Regions from separate parts of the Streptomyces sp. SS7 genome, predicted to be linked through region 2. Evidence: riboswitches for the same ligand, from Rfam matches in the RefSeq annotation. Region 2 holds a riboswitch; each other region holds the start of a gene.

Region 1 (2,952 bases), 4.2 Mb from region 2:
GTCCCTCCACCGTCGTACCGGGGCGGTACTTGCCGGTGAGGAAGCCGGAGGCCAGGGCGTAGTAGGGGACGGCGGCGAGGCCGGAGCGGGCCGCGAGGTCCTGCAGGCCGCCCTCGTAGGTGTCGCGGGAGACCAGGTTGTAGTGCGGCTGGACGGCGACGTACCGGGCGAGGCCCTCGCGGTCGGAGAACTCCAGGGACTCCCGGAGGCGTTCGGGCGAGATGTTGGAGGCGGCGATGTGCCGCACCTTGCCTGCCTGCACCAGCTCGTCCAGCGCGCCGATGATCTCCTCGACCGGCACCTCGGGCTTGTCGAAGTGGGTGTAGTAGAGGTCGATGTGGTCGGTGCCGAGGCGGGTGAGGGACGCGTCGGCGGCGGCCTTGATGTTGGCGGCGGTCAGACCGGGGAAGTCGGGGTGCTGGCTGACCTTGGTGGCGATGACGACGTCGTCGCGGTTGCCGCGCTTGTGCACCCACCGGCCGATGATCGTCTCGGACTCGCCGCCGCTGTTGCCGTCGACCCAGGCGGAGTAGGAGTCGGCGGTGTCGACGAAGTTGCCGCCGGCGGCGGCGTAGGCGTCCAGGACGGCGAAGGAGGTCGCCTCGTCGGCGGTCCAGCCGAAGACGTTGCCGCCGAGGGAGAGGGGGAAGACCTCGAGGTCCGAGGAGCCGAGCTTGCGCAGAGAAGTCATGTCCTACGTCAACACCGTCTTCGGAGCGGCCCATTCCGTCCGTCGCGCCGAAGCATACGAAGAACGTGTGAACAGGACCGCTCCCGACAGGACGGCATCAGGAGCACGGCACCGGGAGGACGGCACAGGAAACGGCACCCTTACGGGTTGAGCCCCTTGCTGTGCAGCCAGGCCATCGGGTCGATGCCGTTGGCGGCGCCGTCGGGGTGGACCTCCAGGTGGAGGTGGGCGCCGGTCACATTGCCGGTGGCGCCCACGCGGCCGATCACGTCACCGGTGCCGACCTTCTGGCCGGCGCTGACGTTGATCGAGGACTGGTGGCAGAACCACAGCTCGGTGCCGTCGTCCAGGGTGAGGATGGTGCGGTAGCCGTAGGAGCCGGCCCAGCCCGCCTCGGTGATGGTGCCGCTGTGGACGGCCTTGATGAGGGTGCCGGTGGGGGCGGCGAAGTCCAGGCCGGTGTGGTAGCCGGAGGACCAGTAGGCGCCGGCCTGGCCGAAGGTCGCGGTGAGCGTGTACGAGGAGGTCGGCAGCGTGTACTGCTTGGCCAGCTCGGCCAGGCGCGCGGCCTCGGCCTTCTCCTTGGCGGCCTGCTCGGCCTTCTTCTTCGCGGCGGCGGCCGCGGCCTTCGCGTCCTGGTCGGCCTTGGCGACGGCGGCCGCCTCCGCCTTGGCCGCGGCGGCCTCGGCGCGCTCGGCGACCTGGCTCTGCTGCGACTCGGCCTGCGCCATGATCCGCTCGCGCAGCGCCTCGCCGGCGTCGGCGGCGGCTCCGCCGCTGTTGTTGTCGGTGGCCACGGAGGCCTCGGTGCCGAAGCCGGCGAGCGCGGGCGCGGTGTCCTGGCCGGAGTCGTCGTCGGAGATGAGGGAGCCCACGGAGGGCAGGTCCGGCATGGCGATGGAGACCGGGGGCTTGCCGGTGTTGGCGCTGGCCATGCCGCCGGCGCTGAAGGCGGCGATGACGCCGACGCCGAGGACCGTGGAGCTGCGGGCGAATCCGCCGCCGCGCTGCTTGGCGACCCGGTGCTTGCCCCGGACCGGGGCGAGGGAGTCCTCGGTGGGATTCCACTCCTCCCAGGGGCCCTCTTCGCTGCGGTAGCTGCCGTAGCCGAAGGTGTCGGAAGAGGAACGCTGGCTCGGCGCGAAGGGGGCTTCGGGAGCAGGCCGGTTGGACGCCACGCGGGCGTACTCCTTTCCTTCCGACGCCTACCGGGTTAGCTGACGGGTTCGGAGCGGGAAGGTCTCCTACGCGCGTAAACCGTTCGTGACTCCGTGAGTTCACTACGGCTTCCGTGCGATTCACCCCAGGGTGGTGGTTCCCCGGTTCCCTTACGGGATTCGGCGCGTGCGCACGGAGCCGACTCTTGTGACGGCTGGGACGACCGCGCTGCGTTATCGAACGTTAATAGACCCGGGCGTAGCTTTCCAAGCTCTTCTGCTTGATCAACAACCTTTTTTGGCCTGGACTTTCGGGCCATGACCGGTGAAAAACGGGCGAGTTGCCGGAATACACAGGCGAGGTACAGCCACCACAAGCACGGGGCGGAGGGCGCACGCGCCAAACACCGAGGGCCGGAACCCTTTCGGATTCCGGCCCTCGGCCTTCAGTAGCGGGGACAGGATTTGAACCTGCGACCTCTGGGTTATGAGCCCAGCGAGCTACCGAGCTGCTCCACCCCGCGTCGGTGACACCACTGTATCACCCGGTCAGGTGCAGGTTCGGCACCCTCGCCCGCTCGGCGTACTCCGGGAGGACGACGACGTCCACGCCCTCGGCCGTCAGCAGCCCGTTTCCGTCGGCGGCCGTCACGAAGGTGTCCGGCTCCCGCCAGGCGGTGACCACCCGGCGCACGCCCGCGTCGAGGATGAGCCGGGCGCAGGGCCTGGGGCGGGAGGCGCGGCGGGCGCAGGGTTCGAGGCTGCTGTAGACCGTGGCCGTGGCCAGCCGGGGGTCGGCCGGGTCGAGTCGGGCGAGGGCGGCCTCCTCGGCGTGGACGACGGGGTCGCCGCCCTCGCGGGAGTGGCCGCGCGCCAGTTCCGTGCCGTCGGCGGCGACGATCACCGCGCCGACGCTGAAGGCGGTCGGGGAGGGCGGGCACTGGGCGGCGAGCTCACAGGCGAGGGCCAGCCAGTGCCGGTCGGCGGCGGAGGGGAGCGGGCCGGTGCCGGGGGCGGTGGGCTCGTAGCGCATGAGGACGACGTCCTCGATTTGCCGGGTCTCGGTCAGGCGGAGCCGTCCGCCCTGGTAGGCGCCGGGGCCGA
Region 2 (2,952 bases):
ACCAGCGCTGGGTGGAGCCGTCGGAGACGATCCGGACGCGGTTCGACTCGTTCGCCACCAACAGCGGCTCGGTGTAGTCGTAGACCAGCGGCCGTACGCCCGCCTCACCGACGTAGCGGCGCAGCCGGGTGGTGGTGTTGGTGTTGGCGCCGTAGCCGACGTAGTACGTCCTGAGGTGGTCGTACTCGGCGAGCGCGCCGCCGCGCGGGGTGGCGAAGAGGTCGTCCGGGGAGCGGACGTCGACGGCGTTCCAGAAGTTGTTGAGGTCGGAGACACGGTCGTTGACCCCGCCCGCGGAGACGGGTGTGGCCACGTACTCGAGGACGTACGGCCCTTCGAACGGCCGCCTGAACCAGAGGGTCGCCCCGGCGGGCACGTCGGCCTCCAGGACGCCGTGCGAGGCCGTGACGGTCCCGCCCCGCTCCAGCTCCACGGCCCACTGGCCGAGGCCGTGGCAGAAGTCGTCGCGGGCGATCAGCCGGCGGTGGCGGGGGCCCCGGGCGTGCGCGACGGCAGTCGTCGGCCCGAGGGCCGCCAGGGCGGGGGCCGCCGCCAGTGCCCCGAGTACGGCTCTGCGTGGAAAGCGCTTGCTCGTCATGGGGATCACTCTGTCCCCACCCCGGACCGGCTGTCGACGGGGCGAAAAGGGATGCCACGACGAAGGCCGGGCCCGGGGCTCGGGTCCGGCCTTCGTCCTGCGTGTCAGGCGTGCACGGCGGTCGTCGTCGGCGGGGTCAGCCGACGGCGACGCCGTGGGAGCGGAGGTAGCCGACCGGGTCCACGTCGGATCCGTAGTCCGGCGTGGTGCGGATCTCGAAGTGCAGGTGCGGGCCGGTCACGTTGCCGGTGGCGCCGGAGAGGCCGATCTGCTGGCCGGCGGTCACGGTCTGGCCGGCCGAGACCGAGAGCTGCGACAGGTGGGCGTACTGGGCGTAGTAGCCGTCGGCCAGCTTGATGACGACCTGGTTGCCGTACGCACCGCCCCAGCCGGCGGAGACGACGGTGCCCGCCGCGACGGCCTTGAGGGAGGTGCCGGTCGGGACGACGAAGTCGACGCCGGTGTGGTAGCCGCTGGACCACATGCTGCCGGCCACGTGGTAGCCGGTGCCGATGGTCGCGCCGGACACCGGGAGGGTGTAGCCGCTGGAGGAGGTGGCGCTCCCGGCGGACCGGGCGGCCGTGTCCGAGGACGACGAAGAGGACGACTGCGTCGGCTGTGTCGACTTCGACGAGGAGGACGAGGAGGACGAGGCCGAAGAAGAGGAGGACGAGGAGCCGGTCGACGACCGGGTGCCGGTGCTCGCGGCCCGCGTGCCGAGCGACAGCTTCAGGCCGGGGTGGATCAGCGAGGGGTTGCTGCCGACGGCCTCGCGGTTGTCCGCGTACAGCTTCTGCCAGCCGCCGCGGACCTGCTGCTCGTCGGCGATCCTGGCCAGGTAGTCGCCGGCCCGCACGGTGTAGCTCCGGGCGTGCGCGGCGGACTTCCGTGTCGTCGTCGCGGAGGCCCGGACGGCGTTGTCCGCGACCGACTGGGAGACGGTCTGCGCCACGGCCTGGGAAGCACCCTGGGAAACGGACTGGGGGGGTGGCCGCGTGGGCGCCGGTGGCCCCCATGAGCGGGAGGGCGAGTGCGGCCCCGCCGGTTCCGGCGACGGCGATGGAGCGGGTGAAGCGCTGGGTCTTCGGGCGGCGGTGCTTACCCTTCGCGGGCATGGCGAATTCCTCTCCGGCGCCTGCGAGGTGAGCTGTCGGGTGCGGACTGGAGATGCCCGGCCGCGACGGGTCGCGGCTTTACCCCGAGCCTGTTCCGGAGACCGGGACAGGCGGTTCTGCCTGTGGGTCCCCCGCTCCTGCCGTGCACGGGTGAGTGTGCGGATTCCGGACGGCGGCAGGATTCGGCGTCCGTCCGGATGGGTCTGGAACGTAAGCGACCAGGACGCACAGGAACAAGCAGTGGTTGCCCTGTTCACGCCTTTCTCTTGATCCGCTGTGCGAATTCCCTGTGACGCTCCGTGCAACCACCACGGGGAATTTCGCCTAACGCCCTTGAAACGCCCTTGGATTACGTGAGCATGACGGGCGACGCAGGGTCACGGATATGACCCTGCTCACGTAATACCCTTGCAGGATCCCTTATTCCAGAGCGAGTTGGAACGAAGGATTCAATTCGGACAGATCCCTCAGATGCGACGCAGGCGGATAACCGTCGCATCGAGGTCACCGCGCAGCCCGGTCCGCAGCCCGTGGTGCAACAGCACCGCACCTCGGTGGACTTCACCCGTTTCGCGGCATTCGTACGACGCCGTCGGGTCCAGGCCGCGCAGACGCAACGCCGGGACCGGCTCGCCGTAGCGCTGGGCCTGGAGCCAGGCGAGGACGACGGTCTCGTCGCCGCGGACGTACTGGACGGCGCTCAGCCCGCCCGCCGGAGGGCGCAGCCGGTACTGGTCGCCGCGCTGGACGAGGGGCCGGATCTCCTTGTAGAGGTCCACCCAGCGGCGGGCCTCGGCGAGCTCCTCCTCGGTCCACTCGGAGAGGTCGCCGCCGACGCCGAGCACCCCGGCCATGGCGCTGACGAAACGGAAGCGCAGCGAGCTGATCCGGCCGTTGAGCTGGGTGTTGGGGCTGTCGGTGACCCAGGCGGCCATCACGCGCGCGGGGTGGATCTGGCTGAAGCCGTGCTGGATGTCGAGCCGGTCGAGCGGGTCGGTGTTGTCGGAGGTCCACACCTGGTCGGTGCGGGCGAGGATACCGAGGTCGATCCGTCCGCCGCCGCCCGAGCAGGACTCGAAGGCCACCCCCGGGTGGGCCGCCCGCAGCCGGTCCAGCAGGGAGTACAGGGCGCGGACGTGGTCCACCCACAGGCGCTGCGGGTAGGGGTCGTCGGGCCAGCCGGCGTCGGTGAAGCAGCGGTTGAAGTCCCACTTGACGTAGTCGACGGGGGCGCTGGAC
Region 3 (2,952 bases), 1.1 Mb from region 2:
TGGTCTAGACAACACCGGTCTAGACAACCTGAGAACCGAAGGGCAGCAACACATGGCTGAGCGCCGCGTCAACGTCGGCTGGGCCGAGGGCCTCCACGCCCGCCCCGCTTCCATCTTCGTCCGAGCCGCCACGGCCGCAGGCGTCCCGGTGACGATCGCCAAGGCCGACGGCAACCCCGTCAACGCGGCCTCCATGCTGGCCGTCCTCGGCCTCGGCGCGAAGGGTGGCGAGGAGATCGTCCTCGCCTCCGACGCCGAGGGCGCGGACGTCGCGCTGGACCGGCTGGCCAAGCTGGTCGCCGAGGGTCTCGAGGAACTCCCCGAGACCGTCTGACGCACCCGCCGGGCCGTGTCACCTTCGAAGGTGACACGGCCCGGCTTTTTTTTGCACAAACGGAAACCCGGCCCCGGGCACACCGAAAGCGCGCCTTCGAGAATTCCCGGGCGCGCATGAAAAGGGCAGCGGAAATACTCCTCCGCTGAATATCCCTTCTTTGTATACGGCCCCCGTGTTAATGCCGCAGCCCCGTCATGTTTACGGGAGGTTGCGAAGTCCTCACACGGTCGGCGCGGTCCCCGCCGCCGGCGAAACGCAGGCGGTGCACGGCCGTGGCGCGCTCGGTGTGCAGGGCCGTGACCGTCCGCGCGCGCTCCTGGTCGCCGCGCGCCACCGCGTCCACGATCGCGCCGTGCTCGGCCCAGGACTCCACCGGGTCGGCCGGCGCCTCCACCGCGTACATCCAGGCGATCTTGTGGCGGAGCTGGGTGAGCACCGAGGTCAGGGCATGGCTTCCGGAGGCCTGGGCGAGCGTCTCGTGGAACCAGCCGCCCAGCGAGCGCAGATCCTCGCTGTTGCCCCTGCGGGCCCGCTCCTGGCCCAGCCGGACGAGCCCGCGCAGCACCTTCAGATGCGCCTCCGTGCGGCGCTGGGCGGCCCGGGCGGCCCCCAGCGGCTCCAGGAGCATGCGCATCTCCAGCAGGTCGGCCGCCTCCTGCTCGGTCGGCTCCGCGACGCACGCGCCCGCGTGCCGCCGGGTGACGACGAAGCCCTCGGCCTCCAGGGTGCGCAGCGCCTCCCGGACGGGGACGCGGGAGACGCCGTAGCGGCGGGCGAGGAGTTCCTCGGTGAGACGGCTGCCGCGCTCGTAGACACCCGCGACGATGTCGTCCCGGATGGCCGTGCACACCGAGTGCGCCGGAATACGCATGACAGCCTCCGTCTTAATCCCCGTGAAACGTCGCCGAGCTCCGCCGATTGACGTGTGTTCCGTGACTCTATTGCAATCAGCGGCAATTTCCGAAGGCGGACCGGAATCCAGGGATATTTTTTGGACAGCGGGGTGGCGAAAACGGCGAAAGCCCCGGCCGCTGGGGCCGGGGCTCTGGGACGCGGTGTCGCCGGGTGGCGTCAGACGTTGACGCCGTGCTGGCGGAGGTAGGCGACCGGGTCGATGTCGGAGCCGTACTCCGCCGTCGTCCGGGCCTCGAAGTGCAGGTGCGGGCCGGTGACGTTGCCGGTCGCGCCGGACAGGCCGATCTGCTGCCCGGGGGTGACCTGCTGGCCGACCGAGACCCCGATGGAGGACAGGTGCGCGTACTGGGTGTACGTGCCGTCGTTCATCCGGATGACGACGTTGTTGCCGTAGGACCCGCCCCAGCCCGCCTCGACGACGGTGCCGAGGCCGACCGCGTGCACGGGGGTGCCGCTGGCGGCGTGGAAGTCGATGCCGGTGTGGCTGCCGGAGGACCACAGGGAGCTGCTCGCGTGGTAGCCGGTGGAGACGTAGGACCCGGTGATCGGCAGCACGAAGGCGTTCAGGCGCTTGCGCTCGGCCTCACGGGCGGCACGCACGCGTGCCTCGCGCTCCTCGGCGGCCTTTTTGGCGGCGGCCTTGCGCGCGGCCTCCTCGAAGGCGGCCTTCTTCTGCAGGGCGACCTGGTCGTCGACCTGCTCGGCGACGGCCTCGCCGGCGGTGACGACCGGGATCAGGCCGGTCTGCTCGGGGGTCGGCTCCGCGGCGAAGGCCGGGCTGGAGGCGACGGTGGCCATGACACCGGTGGTGGTCAGCGCCGCGAATCCCGCCGCGCGGGCGGTGGTGCGCTGCATCCGGCTGGGCCGGCGGTGCTTCCCGGTGGTGCAGGTATACGCCATGAAGGGCGAGCGGTCCTTTCCTTCCCTCTCGCCTACCGGGTTAGCTGACGGGTTCGGAGCAGGAAGGTCTCCTACGGACCCCCTCGCTCACGCGCGGGCGTCCGATTCACCCCAGGGACTGGGCCCCTCCAGCCCCGAAGGCGGCGACAGGAGGGCGGGTCCCCGGCTCCCCTGGCTCGCGCCGTACGGGGACTCGGCGATGACTGTCCGGTGCCGCGGATGCGGCGCGGTGCCTGACGGACAGCCGGGCCGACGCTATGCGGGACCGTTATCAATCCTCAAACGGATCACGGTTTTTGTAGCGCACGCCACAGCACAGACACACAACCTCCGCATCAATTCGGACATCTTGCGGCCCCGGGACGACGCCCCGGGGCCGCAGTACGTCCGCCTCTGCCGCGTCTACTCGGCGGGGACGACGGTGACTTCGCCGATCCCGAGCGCCTCGACGGGCTCCTTGATCTGCGCGGCGTCACCGACGAGGACGGTCACCAGACGGTCCACCGGGAAGGCGCTCACGGCCGCGGCGGTGGCCTCGACCGTGCCGGTCGCGGCGAGCTGACGGTAGAGCGTGGCCTGGTAGTCGTCGGGCAGGAACTGCTCGACCTGGTCGGCCAGCGTGCTCGCGACGGCCGCCGCGGTCTCGTACTTCAGCGGCGCCACGCCCACCAGGTTCTGCACGGCGACATCGCGCTCGGCGTCCGTCAGGCCCTCCGCCGCGAGGGTGCGCAGCACCTTCCACAGGTCGTCCAGCGCGGGACCGGTGTTCGGCGTGTCGACGGAACCGCTGATGGCGAGCA
Region 4 (2,952 bases), 2.9 Mb from region 2:
TGTGCGGACAGGGCGCGCAGCTGTACGACGCCGGCGGGGACCGTCTGCTGTGGTCGGTCACCCTGGACCGGGAACTCGCGGAGACCGCGCTCGGCAAGATAGAGGCCGAGGTGGGACAGGTGTACGCGGCCGTGGACCAGGACGGTGTCGACGGGCTCACGCTGATCGAGCCGGGCTATCTGATGCCGCACCCGACCCTGCCCGCCCTGCGCGTGGAGCGCCGCGACGACCTGTGGTGCGAGCCGATCAGCAAGGTGCTGCTGCGCCATCCGACGCTCTCCGACGACGAACTGGCCGCCACGGCCCGCGCGGTGGTCGGCTCGCTCGCCACCGTCACCATGTCCGGGCCGGGCACGGTGGAGCTCCAGCCGTGCGGGATCACCAAGGCGACGGGGCTGGCCCTGGCCGCCGAGCATCTGGGCGTCGGGCCCGGGCACACCATCGCCTTCGGGGACATGCCCAACGACATCCCGATGTTCGACTGGGCCGCCCGCGGGGTCGCGATGGCCAATGCCCATCCGGAGCTGAAGGCGGTGGCCGACGAGGTGACGACGTCGAACGAGGACGACGGCGTGGCCGTCGTCCTCGAACGTCTCTACCGGTAGCGGTGGGCCGGCTCAGTACGCGCCGAACACGTTGTCGATCGAGCCGTAGCGGGCGGCCGCGTAGTTGCAGGACGCGGTGATGTTGGCCACCGGGTCGTACGGGTCCCAGGACGTGCCGGAGACGTGGTACGCGTTGAAGGTCGGGTCGATGATCTGCAGCAGCCCCTTGGAGGGGGTGCCGGCGGCCGCGTTGGAGTCCCAGAGGTTGATGGCGGACGGGTTGCCCGAGGACTCCCGGATCACGTTGCGGTAGATGCCGTTGTAGGTGCCGGGGATCCCGTGCTGCGCCATGACCTGGAGCGAGGCGCGGATCCAGCCGTCGAGGTTGTTGGCGTAGCCGAGGCTGGTGGCGGTGGCCACGGCCGGTGTGGCCGCGGAGGCGGTGGTCGCGCCGAGGATCGGCAGGGCGAGCACGGTGACGCCGGTGGCGGCGACGGCGAGCGTGCGGGCGAGTCGGCGGACACGGCGGGGCTGAGCAGGCATGGCGAAGTTCCTCTCCGTCGCCTGCGAGGTGAGCTGTCGGGTTCGGGCGGGAGCTGCCCGGCCGTGCCCTCGCGGACACGACTTCACCCCAAGCCGTACCGGTCTGTCCTGAGCATGCCCAAAGGCACGGCCCGGCTGACCGGTGCGGCGACTTACCTGGTTCCCCCGCTCCTGCCGTGGTGTTCTCGGTGGGTGTACGGGCGGCGGCAGGATTAGGCGTCCGCCCGACAGGCCGGGAACGTATGCGAGAGCACATGTCCGGAACAAGTGGCGAATTCATGGTTAACCCCTATTGACCTTGATCCGTGGCCTATGGGGCGCTTGATCCTTTGTGGCTGCAAACCCTCAACTCGCCCGTGCCGACCGAGGTGTCGGGGCGCGGGGGAGGGGAACCGGAAGGAGGTCGGTTCGGCTGGGTGAGTGAGGCAACTCACCGGGGTCCGCAAGAGGGGTGAAACGGGCAATAAACCCAGATGGCGGCTTAAGGGGTGCCCCTTCTCATAGGGCCTGTCCGGGCTGTAACCGTGGGGGCTCGCGGTGATCGAAACCTGACCGGATACGCTGACTTGAGTGAGCGCAGAGACCTATCGACAAACCGCGTAGCCGCCGATAGACACCAGCAGACAGGAGACTCCTCGTGACCGTCGTCGAGCCGTTTGGGCTGAGCGTGCGGGACCAGGCTCTGGAAGCCGATGTCCAGGCCGGATTGGCGGCTGTCGAGGAAGGCTTGCTAGAGGCCACCAAGAGCGAGGTCCCGTTCATCACGGAGGCGGCCCAGCACCTGCTGCGGGCCGGCGGGAAGCGGTTCCGGCCACTGCTCGTGATGCTCGCCGCGCGCTTCGGTGACCCGTACGCGCCGGGGGTCGTCCCCTCCGCGGTCGTCGTCGAGCTCACCCACCTGGCGACGCTGTACCACGACGACGTGATGGACGAGGCCGCGGTGCGGCGCGGGGTGCCCAGCGCCAACGCCCGCTGGGGCAACTCGCTCGCCGTCCTCACCGGCGACTTCCTCTTCGCGCGCGCCTCGCACATCCTGGCCGACCTCGGCCCGGAGGCGGTGCGGGTGCAGGCGGAGGCGTTCGAGCGGCTGGTCACCGGCCAGATCCTGGAGACCGCCGGCCCGGTCGACGGCCGCGACCCGGTCGACCACTACCTCGACGTCCTCGGCGGCAAGACCGGCTCCCTGGTGGCGGTGTCCTGCCGCTTCGGAGCGATGATGTCGGGCGCCGACGAGACCGTGGTGGACGTGCTCACCCAGTACGGGGAGCGGCTCGGGGTCGCCTTCCAGCTCGCCGACGACGTCCTCGACATCGCCTCCGACTCCCACGAGTCGGGCAAGACGCCCGGCACCGACCTGCGCGAGGGCGTCCCCACCCTGCCGGTGCTGCGGCTGCGCGAGCGGGCGGCCCAGCAGGCGCTGCCCGAGGACATCGCGCTGTGCGAGCTCCTCGACTCCGATCTGAGCGACGACGCCAGGCTCGCCGAGGCGGTCGCGGCCCTGCGCGCCCACCCGGCGCTGGAGCAGGCCCGCCGTGACACCGTGCGCTACGCGCAGGAGGCCCGCGCCGCGCTGGCCCCCCTCGCCGAGTGCGACGCCAAGGCGGCCCTCATGGGGCTCTGCGACGCGGTGGTCCACCGCGCCGGCTGACGCCTCCCGGCACCCCCGCACCCCTGCCCGCTCGTCGTACTCCACCCCCTAGGGGGCGGAGCACCCCTCGCGACCCTCGTGTCATACCGCAGGTGTACGCGGAGTTGAGTCCATGGGGTGACGCCTCCTCACGTGGGATTTGGTCAGATGGGAACCACGGAGAACACCACTCCTCACCGATTCGGGTGAGAATGGCGGCACGGGGTGGGGACGCTC

Evidence for each region. A riboswitch is a leader RNA that binds a small molecule or an ion and turns the genes downstream of it on or off. The one in region 2 is predicted to bind cyclic di-AMP.
Region 1: linked by a shared signal. The riboswitch ahead of U5640_RS24375 (M23 family metallopeptidase) and the one ahead of U5640_RS04925 (LysM peptidoglycan-binding domain-containing M23 family metallopeptidase) in region 2 are both predicted to bind cyclic di-AMP.
Region 3: linked by a shared signal. The riboswitch ahead of U5640_RS10015 (M23 family metallopeptidase) and the one ahead of U5640_RS04925 (LysM peptidoglycan-binding domain-containing M23 family metallopeptidase) in region 2 are both predicted to bind cyclic di-AMP.
Region 4: linked by a shared signal. The riboswitch ahead of U5640_RS18480 (transglycosylase SLT domain-containing protein) and the one ahead of U5640_RS04925 (LysM peptidoglycan-binding domain-containing M23 family metallopeptidase) in region 2 are both predicted to bind cyclic di-AMP.

What each region holds. Positions count from the first base shown of each region.
Region 1 is NZ_CP141223.1:5,266,426-5,269,377, reverse strand. It holds gene U5640_RS24380 (aldo/keto reductase) at 1-691, opposite strand, end outside; gene U5640_RS24375 (M23 family metallopeptidase) at 832-1,869, opposite strand; cyclic di-AMP (ydaO/yuaA leader) riboswitch at 1,877-2,044, opposite strand; tRNA gene U5640_RS24370 (tRNA-Met) at 2,299-2,372, opposite strand; gene U5640_RS24365 (dihydrofolate reductase family protein) at 2,390-2,952, opposite strand, start outside.
Region 2 is NZ_CP141223.1:1,092,676-1,095,627, forward strand. It holds gene U5640_RS04920 (DUF6250 domain-containing protein) at 1-598, opposite strand, end outside; partial or broken gene U5640_RS04925 (LysM peptidoglycan-binding domain-containing M23 family metallopeptidase) at 735-1,713, opposite strand; cyclic di-AMP (ydaO/yuaA leader) riboswitch at 1,718-1,911, opposite strand; gene U5640_RS04930 (alpha-galactosidase) at 2,181-2,952, opposite strand, start outside.
Region 3 is NZ_CP141223.1:2,232,757-2,235,708, forward strand. It holds gene U5640_RS10005 (HPr family phosphocarrier protein) at 53-334, shown strand; gene U5640_RS10010 (GntR family transcriptional regulator) at 513-1,208, opposite strand; gene U5640_RS10015 (M23 family metallopeptidase) at 1,409-2,152, opposite strand; cyclic di-AMP (ydaO/yuaA leader) riboswitch at 2,167-2,361, opposite strand; gene U5640_RS10020 (pitrilysin family protein) at 2,555-2,952, opposite strand, start outside.
Region 4 is NZ_CP141223.1:4,006,708-4,009,659, reverse strand. It holds gene U5640_RS18485 (HAD family hydrolase) at 1-605, shown strand, start outside; gene U5640_RS18480 (transglycosylase SLT domain-containing protein) at 618-1,088, opposite strand; cyclic di-AMP (ydaO/yuaA leader) riboswitch at 1,092-1,289, opposite strand; gene U5640_RS18475 (polyprenyl synthetase family protein) at 1,726-2,736, shown strand.